One region of the Tsukamurella sp. NPDC003166 genome, then DNA from elsewhere that is predicted to be linked to it. Evidence: riboswitches for the same ligand, from Rfam matches in the RefSeq annotation. Region 1 holds a riboswitch; the other holds the start of a gene.
What was found. A riboswitch is a leader RNA that binds a small molecule or an ion and turns the genes downstream of it on or off. The one in region 1 is predicted to bind cyclic di-AMP.

Region 1 (14,515 bases):
GGTTACTCGCCAGGATCGCCGCGCCGTCCTTGGGCAGGTTCTCGACGCCGACCACCCGCGGCCGGCCCAGCAGCCGCAGCACCGGCCCGATCAGGATCCACTTGAAGACCAACCACCACATGTCGCCCAGCTCCTCGTCCACGCCCTGACGTGCTGGGCCTCACTCTACCGACGATCCCGGCTCCGCGGGGCTCAGAGCACCTGGGACAGGAAGGTGCGCAGGCGCTCGCTCTCGGCGTCCTCGAACAGCTTCTCCGGCTTCCCCGCCTCCACGACCTTGCCGGCGTCCATGAACACGACGTTGTCGGAGACCGTGCGGGCGTAGCCCATCTCGTGGGTCACCACGACCATCGTCATGCCCTCGGCCGAGCACTCGGTCATCAGGGCGAGGATGCCCTTGACCAGCTCGGGATCCAGCGCCGAGGTGGCCTCGTCGAAGAACATCACCTGCGGCCGCATGGCCAGCGCCCGCGCGATCGCCACGCGCTGCTGCTGGCCGCCCGACAGGCTGGACGGCCGCGCGTCGGCCTTGTTCCGCAGGCCCACGACCTCGAGCTCGGCGAGCGCGAGCTCGCGCGCCTCCTCCGCGCTCAGCCCGCGCAGCTTCCGCGGCCCCAGCGCGACGTTGTCCGCGACGGACTTGTGCGGGAATAGGTTGAACTGCTGGAACACCATCCCGATGCGGCGGCGCAGCTCGTCGGGATCGTCCTTCAGGACCGACCGGCCGTCGAGCAGGATGTCGCCCGACTGGGGCTCGTGGAGCCGGTTCAGCACGCGCAGCAGCGTCGACTTGCCGGACCCGGACGGGCCGATCACCGTCGTCGTGGTGCCGGCGGGGACGTCGATGTCCACGCCCCGCAGCACGTGATTCGCGCCGAACGCGAGGTGCAGGCCCTTCCCCTCGAGCGAGACGGGAACGATCGGCGTCTTACCGGGCACGGCGGGAGTCTGATTCTCGGTCACAGAGTTCTCAGTCATGGCGGTCAGCCCTTCTCCGCGGCGAGGTCGAGTTCCGCGGGAGCCTGCTCCCGCTTCCCCGAGCGCAGCCGCGCATCGATGTAGTTCACGAGGTGGGTCAGCGGCACCGTCAGGATCAGGTAGAACAGGCCCGCCGCCACCAGCGGCGAGAGGTTTCCGGTGTTGGCGTTGAGGTCACGGCCCACCGCGAACAGCTCGCGCTGCGACGCCAACAGGCCGAGGAAGTAGATCAGCGAGCTGTCCTTGATGAGCGAGATGAACTGGTTCATCAGGGCCGGGAGCACGCGCCGCACGCCCTGCGGGATGATCACCAGCGACATCGACTGGCGGTAGCTGAACCCGATCGCACGCGAGGCCTCCATCTGGCCCGCCTCCACCGACTGGATGCCGGAGCGGAAGATCTCGCCGATGTACGCCGCGGCCAACAGCCCGAGGGCGATCGCGCCGAGCCAGTACGGGTTGTTGCCGGTCACGTCCTTGACGATCGGGCCGATGCCGAGGCCGAAGAGCAGGATCACGACCACCGCGGGCAGGCCGCGGAAGACGTCCGTGTAGACGCGGGCCGGCCAGCGCAGCCAGCGCGTGCGGGAGATGCCGGCCACCGCCAGCAACAGTCCGATCACGGTGCCGATCAGCCCGGAGACGATCGCCAGGATCAGCGTGTTCGGCAGGCCGGTCTTGAGCAGGTACGGGAACGCCTCGCGGTACAGGCTCCAGTTGAAGAAGGTCTCGCCCAGCTGCGCGAGCGTCCCCTTCTGCTCCACCGAGGTCGCGGCCGGCTTGTCGGCGGCGTGCGCCTTCGCGATCGCCGCGAAGTCGGGCAGTTGCGGCGCGGGCGCCGCCTTCGAGCCCGGCTTCCAGCCCTTCGGCATCTCCCGCGGCGCCCAATCGGTGTAGAGCTTGGCGTAGGTGCCGTCGGCGATGATCGCGTCCAGGCCCGAGTTCAGCGCGTCGATCAGCGGCTGGTTGCCCTTCGCCACGGCCCAGCCCACGAAGTTGTTCACCGAGAAGGTGTTCTCGACGATGGCCGTGCCGTCGCTGGGCTTGACCTGGCCGTCCGCCTGGGCCGACGGTGCGATCCACGCGTCGATCTGGCCCGAGCGCAGGTTCGCGTACGCGGTGGCGTAGTCGGGGAACTTCACCGGCTCCAACTTGAGCACGTTCTTGACGTACTCGTCCTGGACCGTGCCCTGCACGACACCGATGCGATTGTCGCCCGACAGGTTGCTGAAGCCCTTGATCGGCGAGCCGGACTTGACCACCAGCGAGAAGTAGCCGAAGTCGTAGCCGTTGGTGAAGGACACCGTCTGGCGGCGCGCGTCGGTCGTGGTGATCGACGACGAGCCCACGTCGTAGCGCTTCGTGGCCACCGCGGACAGCAGGCCCGAGAACTCGGTGCCCGAGAACTCGATCTTCAGGCCCAGCTTCTGCGCGATCGCCTTGAGCAGCTCGTTGTCGAAGCCGGTGTACTGCCCCGTGGCCTGGTTCAGGCAGATGCTCGGCGGCGCGTCCCCCAGGGTCCCGACGGTGATCGTGCCCGGGTTGATCAGCCCCAGCGCATCGCGGTTGATCGACTCCAGCGGAACCACGCCCGGCGTCGTGTACTTGTCGACGTCCTGGTCGCCCGCGGCTGCGAGGTTGAGCGGCGCAGCGGACGCGGACGCCTCTCCGGGCGGGGCGCACTTCCCGGCGTCGGGCGCAGCCGAGGCCGCGCCCGCCGGGGCGAGCAGCGCGAGAAGGAGTCCGAGCAGCGGGATCACGGCCAACAGCCGGGCGCTTCGGGCGATTCTGGGTGCAGTCACGCGTGAACCCTACGGGGTCTTCGACTCGGAGACGAGATTTAGGATCGTGCGTGATCGCAATCGTCAGGGCGTGACCGCGTCCCGCGCGAGCGCGGCCGCACCGAGCATGCCGGCGCGCTCCCCGAGCTCCGTCGCCCGGATGCGGGCCTTGCGGCGGTACCGCGCGCCCGTGAGCAGCTCCGCATAGTGGTCGCGGGCATCGTCGAGGAACAGGCGTGAGGACGCGCCCACGCCCCCGGACAGCACGATGAGGTCGGGATCGAAGACATCGCTGACCATCGCGAGCCCGACGCCGAGCCACCGGGCGAGATCGGCGACCGCCTCCTGCGCCACCGGATCGCCCGCCTCCGCGGCCGCGGCCACCTTGCGGCCCGTGAGGGACCCCGGATCCTCGCCCAGCTCGCGCGCGAGCAGCACGCCCCGCGACCCGGAACCGCCCATCAGGTCGATCGCCGTCTCCACCAGCGCGGTGCCGCTGCAGTAGCGCTCCCAGCACCCGGACTTGCCGCAGTCGCACGGCCTACCGTCGGGCACGACCTGCAGATGCCCGAGCTCCGGCGCGACCCCGAAGGCCCCGCGGTACAGCTCGCCCTTGATCAGCAGGCCCGCGCCGATGCCGGTGCCGAGCGCGACGACGCACGCGACCTCACTGCGTTTGGCCGCGCCGTAGACGTACTCGGCCCAGGCGGCGGAGTTCGCATCGTGCTCCATCACGACGGGCAGCCCGAGCCGCGCCGTCATCTCGGCGGGAACCGCGGCGTCGCGCCACGGCAGGTGCGGAGCGAACGAGACGACCTGCCGTGCCGGGTCGAGGAAGCCGGCGACCGCGAGGCCCACGGCCGCCACGTCGTGCTCCACGCACAGCTCCTGCACCACCCGGTCCAGGCAGCGCTCGAGCGCGCGGGCGCTGCGGGGCGTCTCCGCGCGGGCCGTGTCGACGACGGTGCCGTCGTCCGTCACGACGCCGGCCCGCACCGACGTGCCGCCGATGTCGATGCCGATAGTCACGGTCATGCGGGGTCCTCGTCGTCCGGCGCGGCGACGGGCTCGGACAGCATGACGTCGATGCGCTCGTAGGCGGTGGCCTGCGACGACGGCGCGGACGGGGCCTCCCGCGCGGCGTCGTCCTGCGCGGCTCCCCCGGTCGCCGCGGCAGCGCCGGCCACGGTCGACAGGTAATCCGCCGCCACGGCGGCGGCGGTGACCCGCGCGCTCCCGAGCAGTTCCTCCGCCAGTGCGAGGAGATCGGCCAGGATCTCGTCGGCGAAGTGGCCCAGGGACTTCGAGGCCTCCGCGGCGAAGGGCTCGATGTGCCGGGCCACCGCTCCGCCGAGCGCGCACAACCGGCACGTCCCCGGGTCGCCCTCGGGGTGCGCGGAGTGCTCGGCGAGCGCGGCCGCGAGCCACGGCCGTGCCGTCTCGAACAGGCGTGCCGCCGAGCTGAGGAATTCGTCGGAGGAGTCAGCCACGGGGCCATACCTCCGGGTCCGGGGCGAAGGTCACGCGCAGCTCCCCTTCCGTGTGGGCGGCACCGGCCACGACGCAGCGGCGCAGGACCGACGGTAGCCGGATCCGCCGCCGCACGCCGTGCGCTTCGACCACGACATCCTCCTCGACCCTGCCCAGGCCGATGGTCGCGGGGTCGACGAGCGGCAACGCGATCCCCCACTCGTACCGCACGTCCATGCCCTCGCCGCCCAGCCGGCGCACCTCGGGGGCGGGCACCGTGGCGGGCGCGGCGTCGAGGATCGCCGCCGCGTCCCAGGCCAACGCGGCCGCCTGCGCGGGAGTCGTCACGAGGTCCGCGGCCTCCGCCAGTTCGACGACGGGACGATCCAGCACCGTCGAGATCTCGGCGAGGGCCTCACGCGCGTCGTCCTGCGCGGCGACGCGGGCGCGCACGAGTCGCACGCCGGGGTGCGGCAGGTCGAGCGCGAACCGGTCGTCGAGGTCGATCAGCCGGCCCAGCACCAGTGCCACGGGCCGCAGGCCCAGCACCTCCAGCGCCGCGAGCTCCTGCCGGGCTCGCGCCGGGCGGCCGGCGTCGCCGGTCAGGACGTACACCAACTCCAGCGCGGACCGGTCGGCGACGAACGCGGCCAGCTGCTCGGCCAGGCCCGCGAGGGGCTCGGCCAGCAGCAGCGCCGCGAGCGCGCCCGCGGCGGGGCCCGACGCCGGCCCGGACAGCCGGATGTGGCGCGGCCATACGCGCTCCAGGTACGCCGCGAGCGACGCGGGCGCGGTGAGCAGCGAGACCAGGCCGTCGAAGCCCGGGCCGTCGACGACGACGGTGCGGTACTCGCCCGAGTCCGCGTGCCCGCGGATCGCCCGGAGCACGAGCACGTGCTCGGCGTCTGCGAGACCGGTGAGCTCGGGCGGCTCCAGGGCGAACGGGTCGAAGCCGGAGCCGGCGTCGGCGGAGTCGACGAGGCCCCGTCCGGCCCGGACCGTGGCGGACAGGCTCTCCCACCACTGCGCGAGCAGCTCGACCGGGTTGAGGTGGACGTGGTCGAAGGGCGCACCACCGTCCGCGAGCAGGGGATCGACCACCCGGCCGACCGTGACGAGCAGGGTACGGCCACGGTCCGCCGCGCGCGCCGCGAGCGCCGTCGCCGTCGTGGTCCGGCCCGATCCCCCGGCGCCCGCGAGGAGCAGTACCCGCGTCCCGTCAGCCCCGGACGCCCCGTCCGACATCAGGATTGCGCCGCCGACTCGCCCTCGACGTGGCGCTTGAGCTCCTTGAGGGCGGTGTCGGTGATCGCCTTCTCCGCCTTCCGGCGCAGCATCCCGAGCATGGGGATCTGGAGGGTGACCTCCAGCGTGTACGTGACCGTGGTGCCGGCACCGTCGGCCGTGGGCGTGAGGTCGTACCGCCCGTGCTGCGTGCTCTGCAGCGTGCTCGCCGCGAGGTCCCACTCGACGGATCGGCCGCCCGGGGCCCATCGGTACTCGAGCTCGTAGGTATCGCGGAGGAAGCCCTCCTCGAGCACGAACCGCACCCGCTTCGGCAACCCGTCCTCGGTGGTCTCGAGGACGGTGACCTCGCGGGCCGCCGAGACCCACTCCGGATAGCGGTCGAAGCCCGCGATGGCGGCCATGATCCGCTCGGGCGAGGCGGCGATGACGATGGATTCGCGGGTGCGGTCACCGTCGGACACGGTCCACCTCCCCGACCGCCGGGCCGCCGAGCACCCTGCCGTTCTCGGCGGCGAACTTCACGTCGAACATCACGTCGTGCCCGCGGACCCGGCGCTCGTGCACGTCGGCGACGATCTGCTCGGGCGTCATCGGCCGCGTGGGCTCGGCGTGCAGGAAGTAGTGGAGCAGGCTGCCGTCGAGGTGCGGCTCGATCCAGAACTCCGAGGTCCCGGCGACCGGCCCCTCGACCTTCCAGCGGATCCCCAGATCGCCCCGGTCCTCGGTGACGGACAGGCGCAGGTCGGGGAACCAACCGCGCCACCGCTGCGCGCCCGCCAGCGCGGCGGCCACGGCACTCGGGTGGGCGGCGACGAAGGCGACGTCGGCCACTTGGATGGTGCTCACCTCCTAAGCTTCACACATCCGTGGTCGGGGCGGACGGTGCCGGGTCGGTTAGGCCCCGTCACGTGCCTGCGGTACGACGGTGCGGGGGTTGCCGCATGCCCCGAACACCCCCTTTGCCGCGGTGTAAGGTTCACCACATCACCAGCGATCACGACCCGGAGGATACGTGCGCGAGATAAGCGTCCCTGCCAACTACACCATCGACCCCTCGGCCTCCACGGTCGATGTCGTGTTCGACGTGGCCCGCACCGATCCGGACAGCGTCCGGGTCAAGCGGCTGGTCGCGGGCAACTGGGAGCCGGTCACCTCGAAGCAGTACGAGCAGCAGATCCTCGGTGTCGCGAAGGGCCTCATCGCGCAGGGCGTCCAGCCGGGTGACCGGGTGGCGCTCATCTCGTCCACCCGGTACGAGTGGCCGCTCATCGACTTCGCGATCTGGGCCGTCGGCGCCGTGACGGTGCCGGTGTACGAGACCAGCTCGGCCGGCCAGATCGACTGGATCCTGCAGGATTCCGATGCCGTGCTCATGGTCATCGAGGGTCCGAAGCAGGCCGCCGAGGTGGCCGAGCTGAAGGACCTGCACAAGGTCGCGCGGGTGCTGCGCATCGACCCCGAGGACGGGGAGAAGGGCGCCGTCGAGGCGCTCACCGCCGAGGGGGCCGACGCGGGCGTCACCGAGGAGCAGGTCCACGCGGGGCGTGCCGGCGTCAAGGCCGATGACCTCGCCACCCTGATCTACACGTCGGGCACCACGGGCCGTCCCAAGGGCTGCGAGCTCATGCACTCGAACCTCATGAGCGAGGCCGACGCGATCCTCGCCTCCCCCTTCGGCGACGCGATCCGGGGCGGCTCGAACGTGATGTTCCTGCCGCTGGCGCACGTCCTGGCCCGCGCCGTGAACATCGCCTGCTTCAAGGGCGGCGCCGTGGTCGGCCACTTCAACGACACCCGCAACCTGGTGCCGCAGTTCTCCGTCTTCCAGCCCACGCTGATCCTCTCGGTGCCCCGCGTGTTCGAGAAGGTCTTCGCGTCGGCGCAGCAGAGCGCCGTCGACGGCGGCAAGGGCAAGATCTTCGAGGCGGCCGTGCAGACCGCGATCGAGTACAGCCAGTCGCTGGACAACGGGGGCCCCGGCCTGCTGCTCAAGGCCAAGCACGCGCTCTTCGACAAGCTCGTGTTCGGCAAGCTCAAGTCCGCGCTCGGCGGGAACTGCAAGGTCGCGATCTCGGGCGGCGCACCGCTGGGTGCGCGGCTCGGCCACTTCTTCCGCGGCGTCGGCGTCACCGTGATGGAGGGCTACGGCCTCACCGAGACCACTGCGGCCGTCACCGTCAACGTGGCGGGCGCACAGAAGATCGGCAGCGTCGGCCGGCCGCTGGCCGGGCAGGCCGCGAAGATCGCCGAGGACGGCGAGATCATGCTCAAGGGATCCGTCGTGTTCCGCGGGTACTGGCGCAACGAGGAGGCCACGAAGACCGCGATCGAGGACGGCTGGTTCCACACCGGCGATCTCGGCTCGATCGACGACGACGGCTTCCTGTCGATCACCGGCCGCAAGAAGGAGCTCATCGTCACCGCCGGCGGCAAGAACGTCTCCCCCGCGGGCCTCGAGGACGCCCTGCGCGGCAACGCCCTCATCTCCCAGGCCATGGTGGTCGGCGACGCACAGCCCTTCATCGCCGCGCTGGTGACCATCGACCCGGAGGCCTTCCCGCAGTGGAAGTCCGCCAACGGTAAGCCCGAGTCGGCCACCGTCGCCGATCTGCGCACCGATCCCGATCTGGTGGCCGAGATCAACCGGGCCGTCGCCGTCGCCAACGAGACCGTGTCCAAGGCCGAGGCCATCAAGAAGGTCCGGATCCTTCCCGAGGACTTCTCCGAGGAGACCGGCGAGATGACGCCGACCATGAAGGTCAAGCGCAATGTCGTGTCGCAGAAGTACGCCGACGACATCGCGGAGATGTACGCCAAGTAGTCCTCGAACACAGCACCGCCGCACCGGATTCCGGTGCGGCGGCTGTCGTTTCCCCTCCCCTTCGGACCTTTGGTGCGTGTCGGCGACGACACGCCGAGCGCCCGTCGCAGAGTTCCACCGAAGATCGACGCCGGGCCGCGGCGCGGGGATCAGTACGGGTTGAGCAGGGTCTGGAGGCGGTGGCCGAGGCGGCGCCAGTCGAAGTGCTCACCCACCAGTTCGCGGCCCCGCGCACCCATCGCGGCCGCGCGGTCGGGATCGGCGAGCAGGCCGGCGACGGCGTCCGCGATGGCCTCGACGTCACGACCCGGGACGACGTGCCCCGACTCGCCCTCCCACACCGTCTCCGGGGCACCGCCCGAGTCCCCCGCCACGACCGGCTTGCCGGTCGCCGAGGCCTCGAGGAAGACGATGCCGAGCCCCTCCACGTCGAGGCCCGCGCCGCGCGTGCGACAGGGCATGGCGAAGACATCGCCGAGGTTGTGATGTGCCGCCAGCTCATCGGCGGGAACGCCGCCGGTGAAGATCACGTGCTCCTCGACCCCGACGCTGCGCACCAGCTTGTGCAGCGTCTCCGCGTAGGGGCCGCCGCCGACGACGACGAGCCTCGCCCCGGGAACCTGCGCGCGGATCCGCGGCAGCGCGCGGATGAGCATGTCCTGGCCCTTGCGCGGTACGAGCCGCGACAGGCACAGGACCACGGGCTCGTCGTCGCCCAGGCCGTACCGTCGCCGGAGCTCCGCGCGGGCGGCACCGTCGGGCCGGAAGACGTCCGTGTCGACGCCGGGCGGGAGGTGCTCCAGCGCGGCCCGCGGACCGAACGCGGCGGCGAACCTGCCGCGGGTGTACGTGCTGACGTAGGTCGTGACGTCGGTGGTTTCGCCGATGCGGCGCAGGCACGCGCGCGACGGCGGGAGCATCGACCAGCCGACCTCGTGGCCGTGCGTGGAGGCGACCGTGCGCAGGGCCCCCGCGTCCTTGAGCGGGGCGCCGAGCAGTGCGAGCGGCGCGGCGGCGCCGAACCAGACCGTTTCGATGTCCCTGTCGCGCACCAGGTCCCGGGCGCGACCGAACGCGTCGGGGGTGGGCAGCAGGAGCGACGTGGGGTGGCGCACAACCTCGAAGGGCTGCGCGGCGTCGTACTCCTCGCTGCCGCGCCAGCGCGATGCGTACACCACCAGCTCGTCGGCCGGAAGCTGCCGGACGAACGCCTGGAGGTAGGTCTGGATCCCGCCGGGGCGGGGTGGAAAGTCGTTGGTGACCAGCAGCGTGCGCGGCATGGTGACTGAGCCTAGCTAGTAGCGGACGGCCGCCTTGTAGGGGCCCGCCGCGTCGATCGGCACGACCTGGACGGGGACGCCGTAGGTGGAGGCGTGCACCACCTTTCCATCGCCCACGTACATGCCGACGTGCGTGGCGGCGGCGTAGTAGACGATGATGTCGCCGGGCTGCAGAGCGTCCCGCGAGACGGGCTGCCCGCCGCTGAGCTGGGCCTGCGAGGTGCGCGGCAGCGACTTGCCGGACTGCTGGTAGGCCCAGACCATCAGGCCCGAGCAGTCGAACTGGCCGGGGCCTGATGCGCCCCAGGCGTAGGGCATGCCGACGCGGGTGACCGCGGCGCGCACGGCGGCCAGCTCCGCGGTGCTCCCCGGCGGCACCTTGCTGGGGTCGAAGGGCGTCGGCTTGCCGATGAGCGAGCCGCGCTGCGCCCCGGTCAACCGGTCGTAGATCGCCTTGATCCGCGCGATCTCCTGGGCGAGGCGGGACTTCTTCTCCCGCAGGTCCGCGGCCTTCTTCTCGGCCTCGGTCTTCGTGGTGTCGGCGGCCTTCGCCGCCTCGTCGGCCCGCTTCGCGGCCGAGTCGGCCTCGGTCTTCGACTTCTTGAACGCGGCGACGGTGGCGACCACGTCGCGGTTGATGAAGTCCAGAGTGGACATCTGATCGAGCATCTGCTGCGGCGAATCGCTCACGAGCAGCGCATAGGTGCGGTTCGTCCGCGAGCCCTTGTAGTTCGCGACGACCACCGCGTCGATCTGCGGCTGCAACGCGGCCTGGCGCGCCTGAACGGCGGTGACCTCGCGCTTCGCGGCGACCAGGGTGGCGTCCGCGGCGCGCTTGGCGGCGGTGGCCTTCGCGGCGTCGTCCTGCGCCGCCTTCGCCGCCTCGTTCGTCGCAGAGGCCTGCTCGGACAGGTCCTTGTACTGCTTGAGAGCTGCGTCGGCGGTGTCCGGATCCGCAGTCGCGCTGCCGACCACGGTGAGCCCCGCGACCATGCACAGAGCGGCGGACGCGGCGATGCCACGCGCCAGCAGGGAGCGGGGCTGAGAGATCGATGACACGGCCGAGCGGGTCCTTCCAGACTGACGTCGCGAGGCTCCTGCCCCGCGACGAGCTGTGATTGCGGTGGCAATCACAGCAAGGTTACGTCAGTAACGTCGAGCGGAGTACACGGACATCTCGTTGAGCGGGCTCACCTTCACGGGGATGCCGTAGTTCACCGAGTGGACGACCTTGCCGTTGCCGATGTAGAGGGCGGCGTGGCTGCCGCCGTTGTAGATCACGATGTCGCCGGGCTGGAGGTCCGCGATGGCCACTGCGCGACCGCCGCCGAGCTGGCCGTAGCTGTCGCGCGGCACGGTGATTCCGGCCTGCTTCATGGACCAGTAGACGAGTCCCGAGCAGTCGAACGAGGTCGGGCCGGCGGATCCGTACGAGTAGGGCAGGCCTTGGCGCGACAGCGCGGCCTGCACGACCTTGGCCTTCGCGCCACCGGGCTGCACGCCGGCGACGGTGGTCTCGCCCGGCTTCGGGGCGATCGCGATGCCGGTGACGATGTTCGGGCGGGCCGTGGTGTTCCGCGTGGCGGCCACCTGAGCCGCTGCAGGCGCGACCTTGGCCGCGGGCTTCGCCACGGGCTTCCCGACGGGGGCGGGCTTGACCTCCGGGGCCTGCGGCGCGGGAGCCGCAGGGGCGGGCGCTGCGAAGGCGACCGCGGGAGCGGCGAGCGTACCGATGGTGACAGCGCCGGCGGCGAGGGCGCCGCGCGCGACGGTGGCGCCCTTGCTGGGCTGCGGCTGAAGCCGGTGTTTCGCCACGAAGGGTTTCTCCTAAGTTTCTTCCCGACCGCCGACCGAGTTAGCTGACGGGTTCGGGCGAGGAAGATGCCCTACCCCGGAGGCTCGAAAGACCTCCGGCGATTCACCCCGGATAACACGTGTGGGTCCCCGGCGAGGCCTCGCGGCCTCTTAGGCGGTGACCTCGGGAGACGGAGCGGTTTTCGCCCCGGGCTCCTCCGCAAGGTCTCAGAAAGATTACGAAACGGAAACGCCGCTGTCTAGCCGGACGCGCCGAGAAGCGCCGTCCGATCGGCCCCAGGGGCCGCCTATCCGGCCTGTTCGTACTGGTCAGGCACCGCGCGGAGCAGCGGCAACATTCCTTCGCTCGCGAACGCCGCGATCGCGTCGTTCAGGCCCGGTTCGGCCGTGATCGCCGGCGCCGGGGGCGATGCTGCGGCCGGCGCCGCCACGACCACCGGCCCCAGGAGGAAGCCCACGGAGCAATCGCCGCAGGCGCGGGGCTCGGCGGGGCAAGTGGCGCAGTCGACATGCAGAGCCATGACGGTGGTTCCCTTCGTTCGATCGTCTCGATGCGGCGACGGTATGCCGGACGGCCGACAAGTTTCGCGCGCCCGTTCGGGACGGGAGGACTTGTCGGTGGGGTGTTCTACGGTCTCGGCATGCAGCTCAGCCTGGACGACCTCGAGACGGGCGCCACGGACCCGGCGCTCCGGGACGTGACCTTCGTCGTGGTCGACTTGGAGACCACGGGCGGCTCGCCGAAAGGGGGCGATGCGATCACCGAGATCGGTGCGGTCAAGGTGCGCGGCGGCGAGGTGCTGGGCGAGTTCGGCACGCTGGTCGATCCGGGGCGCGGGATCTCGCCGCACATCACCCACCTCACGGGCATCACCACCGCGATGGTCACCGGCGCCCCGCGGATCGAGTCCGTGCTCCCTGCGTTCCTCGAGTTCGCGCACGGCGCGGTCCTGGTCGCGCACAACGCCCGGTTCGACATGGGCTTCCTCAAAGCCGCGGCCGCCGCCACCGGCACGCCCTGGCCGAAGGCGCAGACGCTGTGCACCGTCCAGCTGGCGCGCCGGGTGCTCACGCGGGACGAGGCACCGTCGGTCAAACTGAGCGAGCTGGCGCGCCTGTTCCGCACCGAGACCACCCCCAACCACCGCGCGCTCGACGATGCGCGGGCCACGGTCGAGGTGTTGCACGGGCTCATCGGGCGCGTCGGCAACCAGGGCATCCACACGCTCGGGGAACTGCGCGGGCACCTGCCCTCGGTCACGCCGCAGCAGCGCGCGAAGCGGCACCTCGCGGACCCGCTGCCCGAACGACCGGGCGTCTACCTCTTCCGCGGGCCGGGGAACGAGGTGTTGTACGTCGGTACGTCGGGCGACCTGCGCCGTCGCGTGCGCAGCTACTTCACCGCGGGCGAGACGCGCGGGCGCATCAAGGAGATGGTGGCACTCGCTGAGCGGGTGGACCATGTCGAGTGCGCGCACGCGCTCGAGGCCGCGGCCCGCGAGCTGCGCCTCATCGCGGCGCACACTCCCCCGTACAACCGCCGCTCGAAGTATCCGAAGCGCGGCTGGTGGATCTGCCTGACCGTCGAACCCTTTCCGAGGCTCGCGGTCAAACGGTCCGCCCCGGCGGGCGCGCCGAGCCTCGGGCCGGTCCGCTCGCGAGCCGACGCGGCGGATCTCGCGGACCTCCTCGCCGACACGTGCGGCCTCCGCACGTGCACGACCCGACTCCGGGCCGGCGCGGCCCACACGTGCGCCCTGGGGCCCGACGGTGCGCCTCCCCTCGGCGGGTGCCGGGCCTCAGTCGCGACGCCGGAGCCGGCCGCGCTGTACCGCCCCCGCGCCGACCGGGCCGCGTCGGCGCTCTCGGGCCGGTCGTCGGAGGTCTTCGACGCGCTCCAGGCACGGCTCGCCGTGCTCGCGGAGCGGGAGTTCTTCGAATCCGCGGCGCGGCTGCGCGATCGCACCGCGCACCTGATCGACCTGGTGCTCCGTTCACACGCGCTGGTGGCCTTCGCGGACGTGCCCGAGCTGTCGATCGCACATCCCGACGGGGCCGGCGGCTGGGAGCTGTCCATCGTCCGGCACGGCCGCCTCGCCGCGGCCGGGACGGCACCGCGCGGCGTGCCGCCGATGCCGGTCTTCGAGCAGCTGCGGGCGGGCGCGGAATCGGTCTACGAGGCGAGCGGGGACACCGTCGCCGCGCCGGACGTGCCCGACACGCTGTTCCCGGCGGACACGCTGCACGGTGCCAGCCCCGAGGAGGCGTCGCTGCTGCGGCGATGGGCACTGCGGCCGGGTACCCGCATCGTCGACGTGCAGGGAACGTGGGGCGAGCCGATCAACGGCGCCGGCCGCTGGCTCGACTGGGCGGAACGGGCGGGCGAAGCGGGGCGCGACGCCCGCTCGGCCGCGGCGCATCCGCGCGGGCCCGCCAGGCAATACAGTGAGGAGGCCACGCATGCCGCGTGAGTAGAGCAACCGAAAGGCCGCGTACGTGATCACCGCGATCGTCCTCATCAACGCCGACGTGCACCGCATCCCCGAGACCGCGCAGGCCGTGGCGAACGTCGAGGGCGTGACCGAGGTCTACTCCTGCGCGGGCGACATCGATCTCATCGCGAAGGTGCGCGTGCGGCAGCACGACGAGATCGCCGAGGTCGTCACCGAGAAGATCAACCGCATCGACGGCGTCGCGAGCACGTCCACCCACATCGCCTTCCGCGAGTACGCCTCCGCGGACGTCGACGCCGGTTTCGACATCGGGAACTGACCGCCCTCAGTAGCCGCTATGGCTGACCTCGGCGGCCTCGGCCTCGATGCCGAAGTCGGCGGCCTGCTGCACGATCTTCTGCGCACGCGCCAGGCGGGGAAGGTCGGAGCCGTCGGTGATCTTGCCGCCCGACTTCTCGAAGGCGTCGATGAACCCGTGCGCCCAGGAGACATCCGCGTCGCTCGGGCTGAGCCCCGCGTTGATGATGCCCGCGTGCTCGTGGGTCAGGCAGAGCTTGCCCGACATGCCCATCTCCTTCGCCAACGCGGTCCCGGTCGGTAGGTGCGCGATGTTCAGCGTCGGGCCGTCGATCGGTGCGGGCAGGCGGGCGGCCCGCGAGGCGATCACCA
Region 2 (14,515 bases), on a different contig from region 1:
ATCGCCCATACCGACCACGTCACCCCGCACGCGAAGGGCGGCCCCACGAGTTTCGAGAACGGGCAGGGGCTGTGCGCGGCATGCAATTACGCCAAGGAAGCCCCCGGTTGGCGCAGCGCAACCGTTGACGACGAATCCGGGCGGCACACCGTCGAAACCCGAACCCCGACCGGACATGTGCACCGATCGACCGCCCCGAATCAGGCCGCGTGAGAGGAGGATTCAGCTCGCCTCGCCGATGGTGGGGCCGAGGATGTCGTCGGCGTCGACGATGCGGTAGGCGTAGCCCTGCTCCGCGAGGAACCGTTGGCGATGCGCGGCGTAGTCGGCGTCGAGGGTGTCGCGGGAGACCACGGAGTAGAAGTGGGCCGTGCCGCCGTCGTGCTTCGGGCGCAGGAGCCTGCCGAGACGCTGTGCCTCCTCCTGCCGTGACCCGAAGGTGCCCGAGACCTGAACTGCCACGGAGGCTTCCGGGAGGTCGATCGAGAAGTTCGCGACCTTACTCACCACGAGCGTCGAGATCTCGCCCGATCGGAACCTGTCGAACAGGGCCTCGCGTTCCTTGTTCTTGACCGCCCCGGTGATCACGGGCGCATCGAGCTCGCGCCCCAATTCCTCGAGCTGATCGAGGTAGGCGCCGATCACGAGCGTCGGAGCGCCCTTGTGCCGCTCCAGGATCGACTTCACCACGGCGATCTTCGTGTGCGCGGTGGAGCACAGCTGGTACCGCTCGTCGGCCTCCGCGGTCGCGTACTGCATCCGCTGGTTCTCGGTGAGCGTCACCCGCACCTCGACGCAGTCGGCGGGAGCGATCCAACCCTGCGCCTCGATGTCCTTCCACGGGGCGTCGTACCGCTTCGGGCCGATCAACGAGAACACGTCGCCCTCGCGGCCGTCCTCGCGGACCAGCGTGGCGGTGAGCCCGAGTCGCCTGCGGGACTGCAGGTCCGCCGTCATCCGGAACACGGGCGCGGGGAGCAGGTGCACCTCGTCGTAGATCATGAGGCCCCAGTCGCGGGAGTCGAACAGGTCGAGGTTCTTGTACTCGCCCTTCGACTTCCGCGTGAGTACCTGGTACGTCGCGATGGTGACCGGGCGGATCTCCTTCTTCTCGCCCGAGTACTCGCCGATCTCCTCCTCTGTGAGCGAGGTTCGGGCCAGGAGCTCGCGCTTCCACTGCCGCCCCGCGACGGTGTTCGTCACCAGGATGAGCGTCGTCGCCTGTGCCCGGGCCATCGCCGCCGCGCCGACCATCGTCTTGCCCGCGCCGCAGGGGAGCACCACGACGCCGGAACCGCCCAGCCAGAACGAATCGGCCGCGGTCTTCTGGTAGTCCCGCAGCTCCCAGGGGTTCGAGTCCGTGTCGAGCGTGATCGGATGCGATTCGCCGTCGACGTAGCCGGCGAGGTCCTCCGCGGGCCACCCGACCTTGAGCAGTAGCTGCTTGAGGTGACCGCGCTCCGACGGGTGCACCACCACGGTGTCGTCGTCGATGCGGGCACCGACCATCGGCGCGATCTTCTTGTGCCGGAGGATCTCCTCGAGGACCGCCCGGTCCAGCGAGACCAGCGTGAGCCCGTGCGCCGGATGCTTGACCAACTGGAGCCGGCCGTACCGGCTCATCGTGTCGACCACGTCCACCAGCAACGGTTGCGGCACCGGGTAGCGAGAAAAGCTGACGAGGGCGTCGACGACCTGCTCCGCGTCGTGGCCCGCGGCGCGCGCATTCCACAGCGCCAGCGGCGTCACCCGGTAGGTGTGCACGTGCTCGGGCGCGCGCTCCAACTCGGCGAAGGGCGCGATCGCGGCGCGCGCGGCGTTCGCCTGCTCGTGGTCGACCTCCAGCAGGAGGGTCTTGTCGGACTGGACGATGAGGGGTCCGTCGGTCATCTATCCATTGTGCCGCGTTTGGATGCCATCGCCAGCCAGCGGGCCAGTACGCCGCCGCGGGGTCGGCCCGAAGTCATCCTCTGTGTCGAGCCAGTCACCAGAGATGTGGGTCTTGGTTGGTAAGTGAATGAGGCATTAGAATTCCATTATTCTGGAACGCGTACGAAATAGCGACAGTTGATTTGTCGTCGAATCCTTCGTTGACGGGCTGTGGCGCCGCGTGTAATTTCTCGTATTACTTTCGTTTCTATCAAACAAGAGGGTGGGTAATGATTCTTTCTCACAATCGTCGCGCGGCAGTTCTGGGAGCGGTCGCGGCGGCGGGTATCGCTCTCGTTCCGACTGCTGCTGCGCAGGCTGATTCCTACGAGTTCATTGAGCAGGACACCTTCAATTTCGTCAGCGCGAACAGTGCGGCACAAGCCTACGGGCACGTCAATTGGTATCGCGGCGCGCGCTCTTGGAGGCCTGACGTGGTTCGGGGACAGATGCCGAACGGGTCGGTGGTTCGGCTCAACAAGAATGGCTGTGCATTCGTTCGAATTACGTGGACCACGGTTACCGGTTCGGTGAGTTGGCCTCCAGCGGGTGGTGCCGGCTCGACAAGTGACGGTTGGTACCGGCAATGCGGATCGTCGGGAGCGGGAATCAATCTCGCGGGTCAGGCGTACGCTTCGGCGCGCCTGTTTCGCGTCTGCGTCAATATCGGGTACTCGGCTGCGGCCAATCAACCCAGATCGTGGCAGTCGTCGTGGTGCGGACAGCCGGGCGGGCGGTGACGCTCTGATCCCGCCGATGACATCATCGTCGCGATGAGTATCGCCAACGATCGCTGTTCCACGTACTCCGCGGTCGTTACGCGGTGCAGGCCGTGCCGTTCGCCGCGGCGTGCCGCGCAGCAGCTCGCCGAATCGGGCACTCGATCCGGATGTTTCGTCACCCCGGGCGTGGTCCGGAGGTCGTAGACCTCGACCAGGCCGAGCCCCGTCGAGCACCGCGGCGTCGGCGGCGTCGCGGGTCAGCGCGTTCGAGCGATACACCACGCCCCGTCGCACGTGCTTGCCGCCGGCAGTGGCGAACCTGGCTCCCGCCGCGTCGCGGAAGTTGCCCACCGAGGCCAGGCGCGGTGCGGGGGGCGAGTGCGGAGGTGCCCGCCGGTTCGGTCAGCACTGTCGAAGCGGGACCGAGCCCACGAGCGAAGCGGCGACCAGGGATGAGGTGGCGAAGGTGCGCAGGGAGATCGACATGCGCAGCGGGCACGCAGTGGCGGACGGAGAGCCGGGTCTCGGGCAGTGGCGCCCAGGTGGGGCCGAGTGAACTTCTCCGCTATCGGTTGTCCCGCACCAACCGCCGCGCGAGCGTCGGCACCACGATCGTCGCCGCCGCGACGTGCGTGAGGATCAGGACCGCGGCGGAGGCACCGTCGAAGCCGAAGGTGAGGTCCGGGACGAAGGACAGGACCAGGAGCGCCACACAGGTGCGCACGAAGGTCGAGCGCGGGCGCCGGGCACGCCGCGCCAGCACCGCGGCGATGCCCACGCCGATCAGCGAGAAGAGCATCGTGAGCTGCGCGAATCCCAGCAGGGGGATGGAGGAACCGTCGGGCCCGGCGAAAGTGACGCCCGCGGCGGACGCGACTGCGGCGATCGCGGTGGTGGCGATCGACGCGCCGACCGAGGCGGCCAGGCCGTGCTTCCAGACGGGCAGGCGGTCGGTGCGGGCGGGAACGGGGGTGGTGGCGGTGGTGGTCATGTCGGGCTCCTCGGTCGGTGGGCGACGGTGCGCCGCCCTCGCCTACTCCACGAACCACCCGACCCGATTTCGACATGCGCGGCAGAATTTTCTCGGGGCGGTGTCGGATCGGCGTCGCCGCGTTCGTAGTGAGGGTGAAGGGCGGCCAACCCGGCCCCTCGACCGAGAGGAAACGACCATGACGCACTATCTGCTCTCCGTGCACGGCCCCGTCGAGCGCACCGAGTTCGGCGACTACGGCACCAAGGAGGCGATGGAGGAGGCGTTCGCGCGGACGGACGCCTTCAACGAACAGCTCAAGGCCGACGGCTACTGGGTCTTCGCGGGCGGGCTCGCCGAGGCGACCACCGCCACCGTCGTCGACGGCCGCGGCGACAAGCCGATCATCACCGACGGCCCCTACCTGGAATCGAAGGAGCTCCTCGGCGGCTTCTGGGTGATCGATGCCCCCGACCTCGACGTCGCGCTGCGGCTCGCAGCCGAGGGCTCCAAGGCGTGCGGCGGCACCGTCGAGGTCCGCGCCTTCGACGGGCTGGCGTGACCGACGCCGGTACCGCGCTCGACCGGGTCTTCCGCGAGGAGTACGGCCGGGTCATCGCCTCGCTCGTCCGCCGCTTCGGCGACATCACGATCGCCGAGGAGGCGGCGGGCGAGGCGATCCTGGTCGCCGTCGAGCGCTGGGGTGCCGAGGGCATCCCGCCGAACCCCGGTGCCTGGCTCACCACCACTGCGGGCAACCGCGCGATCGACCGGATCCGCCGCGAGAACCTGCGCGAGAACAAGCACCGGGCGGCCGAGATGATCCACGACGACTCCGCGCACGAATCCGTCGGCGCGGTCGAGGACGACCGGCTGCGGCTGATCTTCACCTGCTGCCACCCGGCGCTCGCCCCCGAGGCACGGATCGCGCTCACGCTGCGCCTGCTGGGCGGCCTGACGGTGCCCGAGATCGCCCGCGCCTTCCTCGTCCCCGAGACCACCATGGGCCAGCGGATCACCCGCGCCAAGAAGAAGATCGTCGCCGCGCGCATCCCGTACCGGGTGCCGGCACCGTCGGACCTGCCGGACCGGGTCGACGGGGTGCTGACGGTGCTGTTCCTGGTCTTCAACGAGGGCTACCTCGCGAGCGGCGACGGTGAGCCGATCCGCGCCGAGCTCACCGCCGAGGCCATCCGGCTGGCGCGGCTGGTCCGCGCGCTGCTGCCCGACGATCCCGAGGTCACCGGGCTGCTGGCGCTCATGCTGCTCACCGAGGCCCGCCGGGCCGCGCGCGTGCGCGGCGGCCAGCTCGTGCCGCTCGACGAACAGGACCGCGCCGGCTGGGACCGGGCCGCGATCGCCGAGGGACACCGTCTGGTCCGCGAGTGCCTCGCGCTGAACCGGCCGGGGCGGTACCAGATCCTCGCCGCGGTCGGCGCCGTGCACACCGACGCGCCGAGCGCCGACACCGTCGACTACGCGCAGGTCGTGGCGCTCTACGACCAGCTGCTGACCATCGACCCGTCGCCGATCGTGCGGCTCAACCGGGCCGTCGCGGTCGCCGAACTCGACGGCCCCGAGGTCGCACTCGCCCTCGTCGACCCGCTGCCGCTGACCGGTTATCACCCGTTCCACGCCACCCGGGCGCACCTGCTGCGGCGGCTCGGACGCACCGCCGAGGCGAAGGCGGAGTACGACGCCGCGATCTCCGCGGCGGGCAACTCCGCCGAGCGGGCCTACCTCACCCGCAAGCGCGGCGAGCTCGTGTGAGTCATTCGGCGTACTCCGCGGTGGTCACGCGATGCAGGGCGAACCGGCGGGGAGAGTCACCGTCGACCGCGGTGAGCTGCCCGTGTCGCACCGACTCGGGCACCACGACGTGCCGCGTGAACACCCCGTTCGCGTCCACGTAGCCCAGCCGGACGGGCCGGCCGTCGCCCGCCGCGGCCTGCAGCAGCTCCATCAGCTCCGGGCCGGAGACCCCCGTACCGTCGTTCGACGGGGCGTCCTGCCGGCGGATCTGCACCGCCGCATCGGCCAGCTGCTCGAGCGTGGGCTGCGCGGCCGGCGGCCGGAACCGGGGCGGGGGCAGCCGGATCGCGGACGGACGCAGGTCGACGACGACGCCGCGTGAGTCCTCCGCGGCCGCGTTGAAGCCCGCCGCGGCCAGGCCCGCCACCAGGTCGGACAACGTGACCTGGGCGATGAGCACCGTCGGCGCGACGGCCCGCAGCGCGAGCGCCTCGGCGACGGGGGAGGCGAGGACCGCGGCGACGAGCGCCGGATCGTCGGAGCGGAGGAACGACCCCGCGACGCCCGCGCGCAGCGCGCCGTGCCGCCGGGCGACGTCGTCGACCAGGTAGGTCAGGCCCTGCGGCACCGGCGTCACCGCGTGCGCGGCGAAGAAGGCGTGCACCTCGGCGGACGTGCGCCCGGCGTCGAGCGCCCGGCGCACCGACGCGTCCGTCACGCGGTACACGGCCGCGCCGCCCGCGGACTCCAGGTCGGCGACCAGCGCGACCGAGGCCGCGAAATCGTGGGTGGTGGGCCCGGGAATGGTCAGCGTCAGGTCGGCCTGGAGGAGGAACTCCTCGACCGGCTTCGGCAATGCTGCGGCCATCGCCTGCGCGGGATCGGTGGTGCGGGCCGCGCGGCCGGCGGCGGTGAGCGCGCCGCCCGCGACGATGCCCACCACCTGCGCCTGCTCGACGATGTCCGCGATCGCCTCCAGCGTCAGCCTGCGGTACCAGGCCGGGTGCGCGTACCGGGCCGCGGCGTGCACGTCGCCGATCGCCGGGGCGGTGCCCTCCGGGGCGAGGGCCAGGGCGTCCAGCACGGCCGCTCGGTCCTGCGGGGCGACGGTGCTGCGCGCCGCCCGATGCAGCGGCCCGACGATGCCCTCCTCGCCGCGGGTACCGATCAGGGCGGGCTGTCGTCGCAGGTCCAGCCAGGTGCGCGCGAGCAACGCCCAGCGGTCCGCGGGCTCGGACCGCTGCCACTCGTCGACCGCGACGGTCGGCGCGAACACCGAATCCTCCTCGCCGTCGAGCTCGCCCTCGGCGATCAGCGCCGCGGCCGCGAGCAGTTCCAGGAGGAGCGCGGCGCGCTCCTCGGGCAGGCCCGCCGCCTTCGCCACGCGGCGCAGCTCGCGGATCCCGATGCCGCCCGCCTTCACCCGCTGCGCGGGGACCGCCCCCAGTACGCCCAGCACGTCGTCGGCGTGGCGGAGCAGTTCCAGCGCGGCCACCGCGCCGGCACCGTCGACGCCGGGGACGGGCGGACCGTCGAGCACGGGCGGCTTGAGGGACGTGCCCAGGGGGAGCTCGCCACGCAGTCGGGCGCGGACCTCCCACGGCAGCTCGACGGTCTGGTGATCGACGCGGGCCAGCAGCCCGGAGGCGAGCATCCGCTGCACCGGGTGCTCGGGCGAGGTGCCGGGTCCCGCGGCGGCGGTCCGGCCCAGCGGCGAGCCCTCCGCGAGGCGGTCCAGCAGGGCCCGCTCGTCCTCGCCCGCGGCCGCGAGGGCGGCGTCGATGTCCGCGAGGTCCGGCGGGGCGATCAGCTGCGCGGTCCGCCACGGCACGGCCTCCCGGACCGCGGCCGCGGCGAACAGCTCCTGCTCGCCCCGCACCAGGGCCAGGGAGAGCAGCTTCTGCGCCGACGCCACGACCTGCTTCTTCAGCGCCCGGCCGCGGAGCCGGCGGGCCAGCGCCTCGACATCGATCCCGGGTTCGGCGAGCACGAGCTCCAGGACGGCCAGATCCAGCAGGGTGAGGCGTTCAGACACCCGGCCCAGTGACGACGGGCTGAGCAGACGGCTCGCGAGCACCGGAAAACCCGCGGGGACCGGCGTCGCGACGTCGCGGCGGGCATCGAGGAGGGCCGTGATCTCCGCGTCGTCGCGGCCGCGCAACCAGTCCGCGAGGAGCGCCGCGGGGGCGGCCGACGCCGCAATACTGCTCACCGATACAGCGTAGACACCGCGGCATGTCAGAATAGCGGCGTGTCTGAGACCTCGAATGCGAAGAAGCCCGGCTACGTCGACAACGGCTGGCCGCAGGCGAACGACGGCCATGCCGCCCACGCCGTGAACGAGCTGGCCGCCCCGGTGGTCGGCGCGATGTCGCCGTTCGGCGAGGTCGAGTTCCCGCAGGCGCACATCCCGTACGTGCACCCGTCGACCCGGATCAACCGCTGACCGGAGAGCTCTCCCACGTCGACGCGACGGGCGCCGCCCGCATGGTCGACGTGTCCGCCAAGGACGTGACCGCGCGCACCGCGGTCGCGGCCGGGACCTTTCGCACCACCGAGACCGTCATCGCGGCCATCGCCGACGGTGCGGTCCCCAAGGGCGACGTGCTCGCCACCGCCCGCATCGCGGGGATCATGGCGGTCAAGCGCACCGCTGACCTGATCCCGCTGTGCCACCCGCTGCCGATCTCGGGGGTCGTCGTCGACCTCGAGCCCTCGGGAGCGGAGATCACCGTCACCGCCACCGTGCGCTGCACCGGCCGGACGGGCGTCGAGATGGAGGCGCTCACCGCGGTATCGGTCGCCGGCCTGACCCTGCACGACATGGTCAAGGCCCTCGACCCGGCCGCGGTCATGACGGACATCCGCGTGCTCACCAAGGACGGCGGCAAGACCGGCCACTGGGAGAGATGATGACCGAACCACTCCGACCGTCCCGCGACCGCTGCGCCACCGTCGTGGTCGCCTCCACCCGCGCCGCCCTCGGCGAGCGCGCGGACACCACCGGCCCCCTCATCGCCGCCTGGCTCGGTGAGCGGGGCTTCGAGGTCTACGGCCCCGTCGTCGTGCCCGACGGCGAGGAGGTGGGCGCCGCCATCCGCTCCGCCGTCCGGCGCGGCGACGCCGTCGTGCTCACCACCGGCGGCACCGGGCTGACGCCCACCGACCGAACCCCGGAGGAGACCCGCGGCGCGCTGACCTTCGAGATCCCCGGCCTCGCCAACGCCATCCGCACGTCGGGCCTGCCGGACGTCCCGACGACCGTGCTCAGCCGCGGGCTCGCCGGCGTCGCGGGATCCTCGCTGGTCGTGAACCTGCCCGGGTCCAGCGGCGGCGTCCGCGACGGGCTGGCCGTGCTCGACGGGGTGCTGCTGCACGCGCTGGACCAGATCCGCGGCGGCGATCATGGTTGAGGTCGTCGTCGCGCAGGTCACCGAGGACCCCATCGACCTGCCCGCGCACGAGGCGGCGGTGACGAGAGCCGAGGCGGGTGCCGTCGTGGGTTTCGTCGGAGCCGTTCGCGATCACGACGGCGGGCGCGGTGTGACACGGCTGGAGTACTCGGCGCACCCCAGCGCCGGGCGGGTTCTCGCCGACGTCGTGCAGGCCGAGGCGGACGCCGCGCAGGGGGTGCGAGCGGTCGCCGTGTCGCACCGTGTGGGCCCACTGGCGATCGGCGACGCCGCGCTGGTGGTCGCCGTGTCGGCGGATCACCGCGCCGCCGCCTTCGCCACCTGCGCGCGGATCGTCGACGCCGTGAAAGAGGCGCTGCCCGTCTGGAAGCACCAACTGTTCCGGGACGGAACAGACGAGTGGGTCGGCAGCGCGTAGCCGCCGACCCACTCGATGCCGGTACGTCAGGAAGTGACCGGAACTACGCGCACGTGGTGACCTTCGTGGGGTTGCACGGGCGCGGAGTGAACAGGGGGACACCGAGGTGCCCGGGAACCACCGGGACGCCGAGCACGCCGTCGGGGATCGTGGCGCCCGGGTTCGCCGGACGCTGCGGGACGTTCGCCGTGGCGGGTACGACGGGCCGCACGGGCTTGACGCCCGAACTGGTGCCGGTCACGCCGACCCCGTCGATACCGCCGTTGTCGCCGGGCGCGAGCGGATGTCCGGGGCGGCCGATCACGCCGCCGATACCCGCGCCGGGAGCACCGACGGGAACGCCGCCGACACCCGCGATGGCCGGGCCACCCAGGCCGCCGGGGATGGAGGTGCCGACGCCGCGGGGCGCGACCGCACCCGTGACGGGCGCGACGGTGCCGGTGCCGGTGCCGGTGCCGCTAGGCGCAACCACGCCGGTGCCGCGCGGGGCGACCGCGCCGGTGCCGACGGGCACGACTGTGCCGACCGCGGGCGCGACGGCGCCCACGCCGATCGGCGCCACGGCGCCCGCTCCGTTGCCGTTGCCGCGCGGTGCGACCGGGTGGGTGCCCGTGGCGGGGACGACCGCGCCGGTCCCGGTGCCGACCCCGCCGAGCCCGGGAATGACGACCGCGCCGACGCCCGGAACGGTCACCGAGCCGGGCCGGGCGGGAGTACCCGCCGCGGGCTTCGCCGGGGCGGGCTTCGCGGCCGCGGGTGCCGCTGCGCCCGGGACGGGTGTCGGCACGGGGGTGGGGTTCGCGCACGGGCAGCCGGGCGCGGCGGAGACCGGAGCTGCGACGACGAGGCCCGCGGCGGCGATCAGAGCGCCGACAGCGACGATCTTGCCGGTGGCGCGTGCGGTGCGGGGGCGAGCAGTCATCCTGGCTCTCTTTCCTGGTGTGCTGTGCAGTCGCGGCTTTGCAGTCGCGAAATGTGATCCAGGAGAACCTAGCAGACGATGTGCGACTGCAAAACGTCACCTCCTCGTGATCGGGTCGGTGTGTCGCAGTTCACAGGATGAGGGCCGGCGCGGCAACGCCGAAGGGACCGACGGCGATGCCGTCGGTCCCTTCGGGGGAAGCGTGTGTGCGGAGCTCAGTAGCCCTTGGCCGCGGCCTGCTGCAGCATGGCGAGCACGGCCGGGTCGACCTGCTTGCCGCCGTTCTGGGCCTGCGCGATGACCTGCTGGACGTAAGCCGAGTTCGCGGTCTGGCCGGCGACGGGCTTCGCTGCCGGCTTCACCGCGGGCTTGGCGACCGGCTTCTGCGCCGCCGGGGTGGCGGGCTTGGCGACGGGCTTCTGCGCCGCCGGGGTCGCGGGCTTGGTGACCGGACGCGTGGTGTTCGAGGTGCTCGTCTCGGTGGGGGACACGGAGCGCGGGGTGGCGCTACCGAGGCCGCGGCCGCAGACGGGCCATGCGCCCTTGCCCTGGCCGGCGAGGACCTTCTCGCCGATCGCGATCTGCTGAGCGCGCGACGCCTGGTTGGCGGTGGGCGCGTACTGGGTGCCGCCGTAGGAGGCCCAGGTCGACGGGCTGAACTGGAGGCCGCCGTGGTATCCGTTGCCCGTGTTGATCGCCCAGTTGCCGCCCGACTCGCACGAGGCGACCTGGTCCCACTGGGAATCGGGCGCGGCGTTCGCGGCGGGAGCGGCGAGCGCGAGACCCGCGCCACCGAGCATCGCGCCGGCGGCGGCGATCTTGGCGGCGCTCAGGCTGGTGGTGGACTGCTTGCGGTGACGAGCGGTCATCGTGTGAAGTCATTCCCTCTCTACGCGCGTGCGAAGTTAGCTGTCGGGTTCGAGCGAGAGGCTGCTCGGCCATTGCTGGCTTGACCCCTAGGGCGTGTGCCCTGCGGCCGTGCGGCCGCGGTGGTTCCTCCGCCTTCGTCCAGGTGTAGATCGTGGTGCGTTCCCCGAAACGGACACTGGACGAAGCTCTGCGCTGCGACCGATCGGGTGGCCACTGCTGCGGCCCTCAGCGACGGTAACAGACCCCGGCCCGTGGCCCAACCGTTACCGGACCGTGATTTTGTGGAGTGTGATGGATGTCACGAGCCCGTGGCGGACGGATCAGCCGCCGGCGAAGGGCGGCAGCACGTCGAGCATCGACCCCGTCGCGGGCGCCTCGAGGTCGCGGACGGCGACCTCGTCGAGCAGGTAGCTGCAGCGCGTGAGCACGCGGCCCAGCTCGGGGTGGCGAGCGGCCAGGAGGTCGGCCACCTCGGCGACTGAGGCACCGTCGGGCAGGGGGACGGTCTCCTCGGAGACCCCCGCGGCCGCGCGGGCGGCGGCGAAGTAGCGGATCAGCACGTGTCAGCCACCGATCGCGCTCATCGTGCGGGTGGGCTGCAGGAAGGCCGGGTCGTCGATGCCGTGGCCGGCCTGCTTGCCGAGCATCGCCGCGGCCCACGCGTCACCGATCTCCTCATCGGAGGCGCCGCCGCGGAGCAGGGGTTTGAGGTCGGTCTCGTCGGTGGCGAACAGGCAGGTACGGATCTGGCCGTCGGCGGTGAGCCGGACGCGGTCGCAGTCGCCGCAGAAGGGGCGCGTCACGGACGCGATGACGCCCACCGTCGACGGTCCGCCGTCCACCAGGAAGCGCTCGGCCGGCGCACTGCCCCGGGGCTCGCCGGCCGGCGTGAGGGCGAACTCGCGACGCAGCTCGGCGAGGATGTGCTCGGCCGTGACCATCGTGGCCCGATCCCAGGTGTGGTCGGCGTCGAGCGGCATGTGCTCGATGATCCGCAGCTCGTAGCCCGCGTCGAGGCAGAGGCGAAGGAGCGGGCGCGCGTCCCGGAGGCGGCCGGGGCCCAGGACGGCGTTGACCTTGACCGGGGTGAGCCCGGCGGCCGCGGCGGCCCGCAGTCCGGCCAGGGCGTCGTCGAGGCGGTCGCGGCGGGTGACCCGGGCGTACTCCTCGCGGTCGACGGTGTCCAGGGAGACGTTGACGCGGTCCAGGCCGGCACCGGCGAGCTTCTCGGCGTGCCGGGCGAGGGAGAGTCCGTTCGTGGTCAGCGAGAGCTCCGGACGCGGCTCGAGCGCGGCGGCGTGCGCAACGATCCGGTCCAGGTCCGCCCGCAGCAGCGGCTCACCGCCGGTGAAGCGGACCTCGGTGATGCCCAGGTCGCGCACCGCGATGGTGATGAGCCGGTCGATCTCGGGCCCCGTCAGGACGTGCTCGCCGGCCAGCCACGGCAGGCCCTCGGCGGGCATGCAGTAGGTGCAGCGGAGGTTGCACCGATCGGTCAGCGAGACGCGCAGGTCGCGAGCCACGCGGCCGTACTTGTCGATGAGGGGTTTCACGTCGGCTACTCGCGGTCCTCGGCGCGGCCTCCCAGGATCACGGCGACCACGCCCACGAGGAAGCCGACCGGGGTCAGCGGGGTGAGTGCGTACACCCAGGTGGGTGCGGTGGTGCCGTGCGCGAGGAGGGGAGTGAGGAACAGGGCGGCGATCGCGATCAACCCGATCGCGAACAGCGCGATCGACACGGAGACGGCGACGGAAACGGACTTGCCCACAGGTCTAGACTAGTCGCAGTGCGTCTCGCAGTTCGCGGGGCGCGTTTTGTTGTTCTTTTCAGCGCAGAGCAGGTGACGAAGACATGCCTACCGGCAAGGTCAAGTGGTACGACACGGACAAGGGGTTCGGATTCCTCTCCCAGGAGGGCGGGGAGGACGTCTACGTCCGTTCGTCCGCGCTGCCCGACGGTGCCGACGGCCTCCGGCAGGGCCAGCGGGTCGAGTTCAGCATGGCCGCGGGGCGTCGCGGCCCGCAGGCGCTGACGGTGACCGTGCTCGAGCCCGCCCCCTCGGTCTCGCGCGGTGCAGGTGCGGGCGCGGCGGGTGCCGCGCGCGGCCGCCGGCCCGCGGCGAACCGTCGTCCCGCCGAGGAGCTGAACGTGCTCATCGAGGACATGATCCAGCTGCTCGACGCGGGCGTGCAGCCCGAGCTGCGCAAGGGCCGCTACCCCGACCGCAAGGCCGCCGAGCAGATCGCGAAGGTGCTGCGCGAGATCGCCCGGGAGCTCGACGCCTAGTTCCACGGGTCGACGGTCCGCGGGTCGACAGTCCGCGGGCTGGGGACGGCGCGGGCAGATCGGGTGCGGGAAGCCATCCGCACCCGATCTGCCCGAGCGCACCCGGCATGCCGGGTGCGACTGCGCGGAATGGGTGCGGGAGCTCATCCGCACCCGAAACGCCGGCCGGAGGTGCATCCGCACCCGAGACGCCGGGCCGGAGGTGCATCCGCACCCGAATCGCCCGGCCTCATCCCGAGTCGAGGAGCCCGTGCCGCCGCAGTGACGGTGTAAGAAGGGCGCGGAGGGCACCGTCGCGTTTGAGGACCGGCCAGCCGAACCTGATCACCTCGAAACCGGCCCGTTCGAACGCTTCCTGTCGCGTCTTCTCCCGCTCGAGGGCGTCGGCCTTCTCCTCGTCGGTGTCGCCGTACTTGCCCTTGCCGTCGAACTCGGCGATGAGAGCCTCGCCGAGGGTGAAGTCGGAGTAGTAGGTGGAGCCGTCGAGGTCGTAGCGGACCTGCAGATCCGGTGTCGGCAGACCCCACGCGAGCATCTGCATCCGCGCCCACGACTCGCCGGCGGACTCGCTCCTCTCCACGGACAGCGCAAGGGCCTTGCGCGCGATGTCGCAGCCGCGCCTGCGACCCATCCGTTCCCTGCACGCTTCGATCTCGGCGAGGGGAATCGGGTCCGGGTCCTCCGGTCGGGGATACCGCCGCACGAGCCGGATCGCGTCGAAGCCGATGACCGCGCGAACCAGGTTGCCGGTCATGGCACCGTCGAGCGAGGTCCGGGCGCGTGAGGTCGCGACGACCCCTGCCACCTCGACGACGTCCTCCGACGGGAGCGGCCGCGGGTGCAGGAAGACCTTGCCGCGGGTGCCGCCGCCCTGCGGCCGGTCCACGGTGATGTGCACCCGCGAACGGTCGGGCTCGAACCACGGAACGTCGTGCAGCGCGGCGGCGCTCTGGTGACTGGCGGCGCCGGCGCGTCGGCGCATGGTCGCAACGACCTTGAGTCGATACAGCTCCTCGGCGTCGCGCGGCTCGGCTTCGAGGTACGAACCCGGCGCGGGCCGGATCAGCGTCTGATTCCGCACCGCCTTGGTGATCTGGTTGCTGCTCCAGCCGATGGACCGCAGGTGCGCGCGCGGCATGATCTCCCCCATAGCGGCATTCAACCGTGGCCGACCCCGCCGGATCCGTCGGAGCAGCGGGTTATCCACAGGGCAAGAGGCTCATCCACAGC

Region 2: another riboswitch for cyclic di-AMP. It lies ahead of ABZX10_RS13630 (transglycosylase family protein); the one in region 1 lies ahead of ABZX10_RS09780 (C40 family peptidase).

Annotation. Positions count from the first base shown of each region.
Region 1 is NZ_JBEXNL010000006.1:151,155-165,669, forward strand. It holds gene ABZX10_RS09725 (lysophospholipid acyltransferase family protein) at 1-121, opposite strand, end outside; gene ABZX10_RS09730 (amino acid ABC transporter ATP-binding protein) at 193-978, opposite strand; gene ABZX10_RS09735 (ABC transporter substrate-binding protein/permease) at 984-2,708, opposite strand; gene ABZX10_RS09740 (ROK family protein) at 2,844-3,794, opposite strand; gene ABZX10_RS09745 (hypothetical protein) at 3,791-4,249, opposite strand; gene ABZX10_RS09750 (hypothetical protein) at 4,242-5,474, opposite strand; gene ABZX10_RS09755 (SRPBCC family protein) at 5,474-5,938, opposite strand; gene ABZX10_RS09760 (hypothetical protein) at 5,925-6,323, opposite strand; gene ABZX10_RS09765 (long-chain fatty acid--CoA ligase) at 6,490-8,298, shown strand; gene ABZX10_RS09770 (glycosyltransferase family 4 protein) at 8,448-9,578, opposite strand; gene ABZX10_RS09775 (NlpC/P60 family protein) at 9,594-10,637, opposite strand; gene ABZX10_RS09780 (C40 family peptidase) at 10,725-11,393, opposite strand; cyclic di-AMP (ydaO/yuaA leader) riboswitch at 11,408-11,560, opposite strand; gene ABZX10_RS09785 (hypothetical protein) at 11,681-11,851, opposite strand; gene ABZX10_RS09790 (DEDD exonuclease domain-containing protein) at 12,035-13,864, shown strand; gene ABZX10_RS09795 (Lrp/AsnC ligand binding domain-containing protein) at 13,890-14,165, shown strand; gene ABZX10_RS09800 (CoA ester lyase) at 14,172-14,515, opposite strand, start outside.
Region 2 is NZ_JBEXNL010000010.1:152,795-167,309, reverse strand. It holds partial or broken gene ABZX10_RS13690 (HNH endonuclease signature motif containing protein) at 1-213, shown strand, start outside; gene ABZX10_RS13685 (DNA repair helicase XPB) at 223-1,890, opposite strand; gene ABZX10_RS13680 (hypothetical protein) at 2,037-3,002, opposite strand; gene ABZX10_RS13675 (DUF6069 family protein) at 3,217-3,642, opposite strand; gene ABZX10_RS13670 (YciI family protein) at 3,821-4,183, shown strand; gene ABZX10_RS13665 (DUF6596 domain-containing protein) at 4,180-5,391, shown strand; gene ABZX10_RS13660 (helicase-associated domain-containing protein) at 5,393-7,585, opposite strand; gene ABZX10_RS13655 (hypothetical protein) at 7,625-7,819, shown strand; gene moaC (cyclic pyranopterin monophosphate synthase MoaC) at 7,861-8,286, shown strand; gene ABZX10_RS13645 (molybdenum cofactor synthesis domain-containing protein) at 8,286-8,786, shown strand; gene ABZX10_RS13640 (molybdenum cofactor biosynthesis protein MoaE) at 8,779-9,204, shown strand; gene ABZX10_RS13635 (hypothetical protein) at 9,248-10,126, opposite strand; gene ABZX10_RS13630 (transglycosylase family protein) at 10,342-10,995, opposite strand; cyclic di-AMP (ydaO/yuaA leader) riboswitch at 11,005-11,165, opposite strand; gene ABZX10_RS13625 (MoaD/ThiS family protein) at 11,317-11,556, opposite strand; partial or broken gene moaA (GTP 3',8-cyclase MoaA) at 11,560-12,543, opposite strand; gene ABZX10_RS13615 (hypothetical protein) at 12,555-12,767, opposite strand; gene ABZX10_RS13610 (cold-shock protein) at 12,851-13,285, shown strand; gene ABZX10_RS13605 (hypothetical protein) at 13,515-14,435, opposite strand.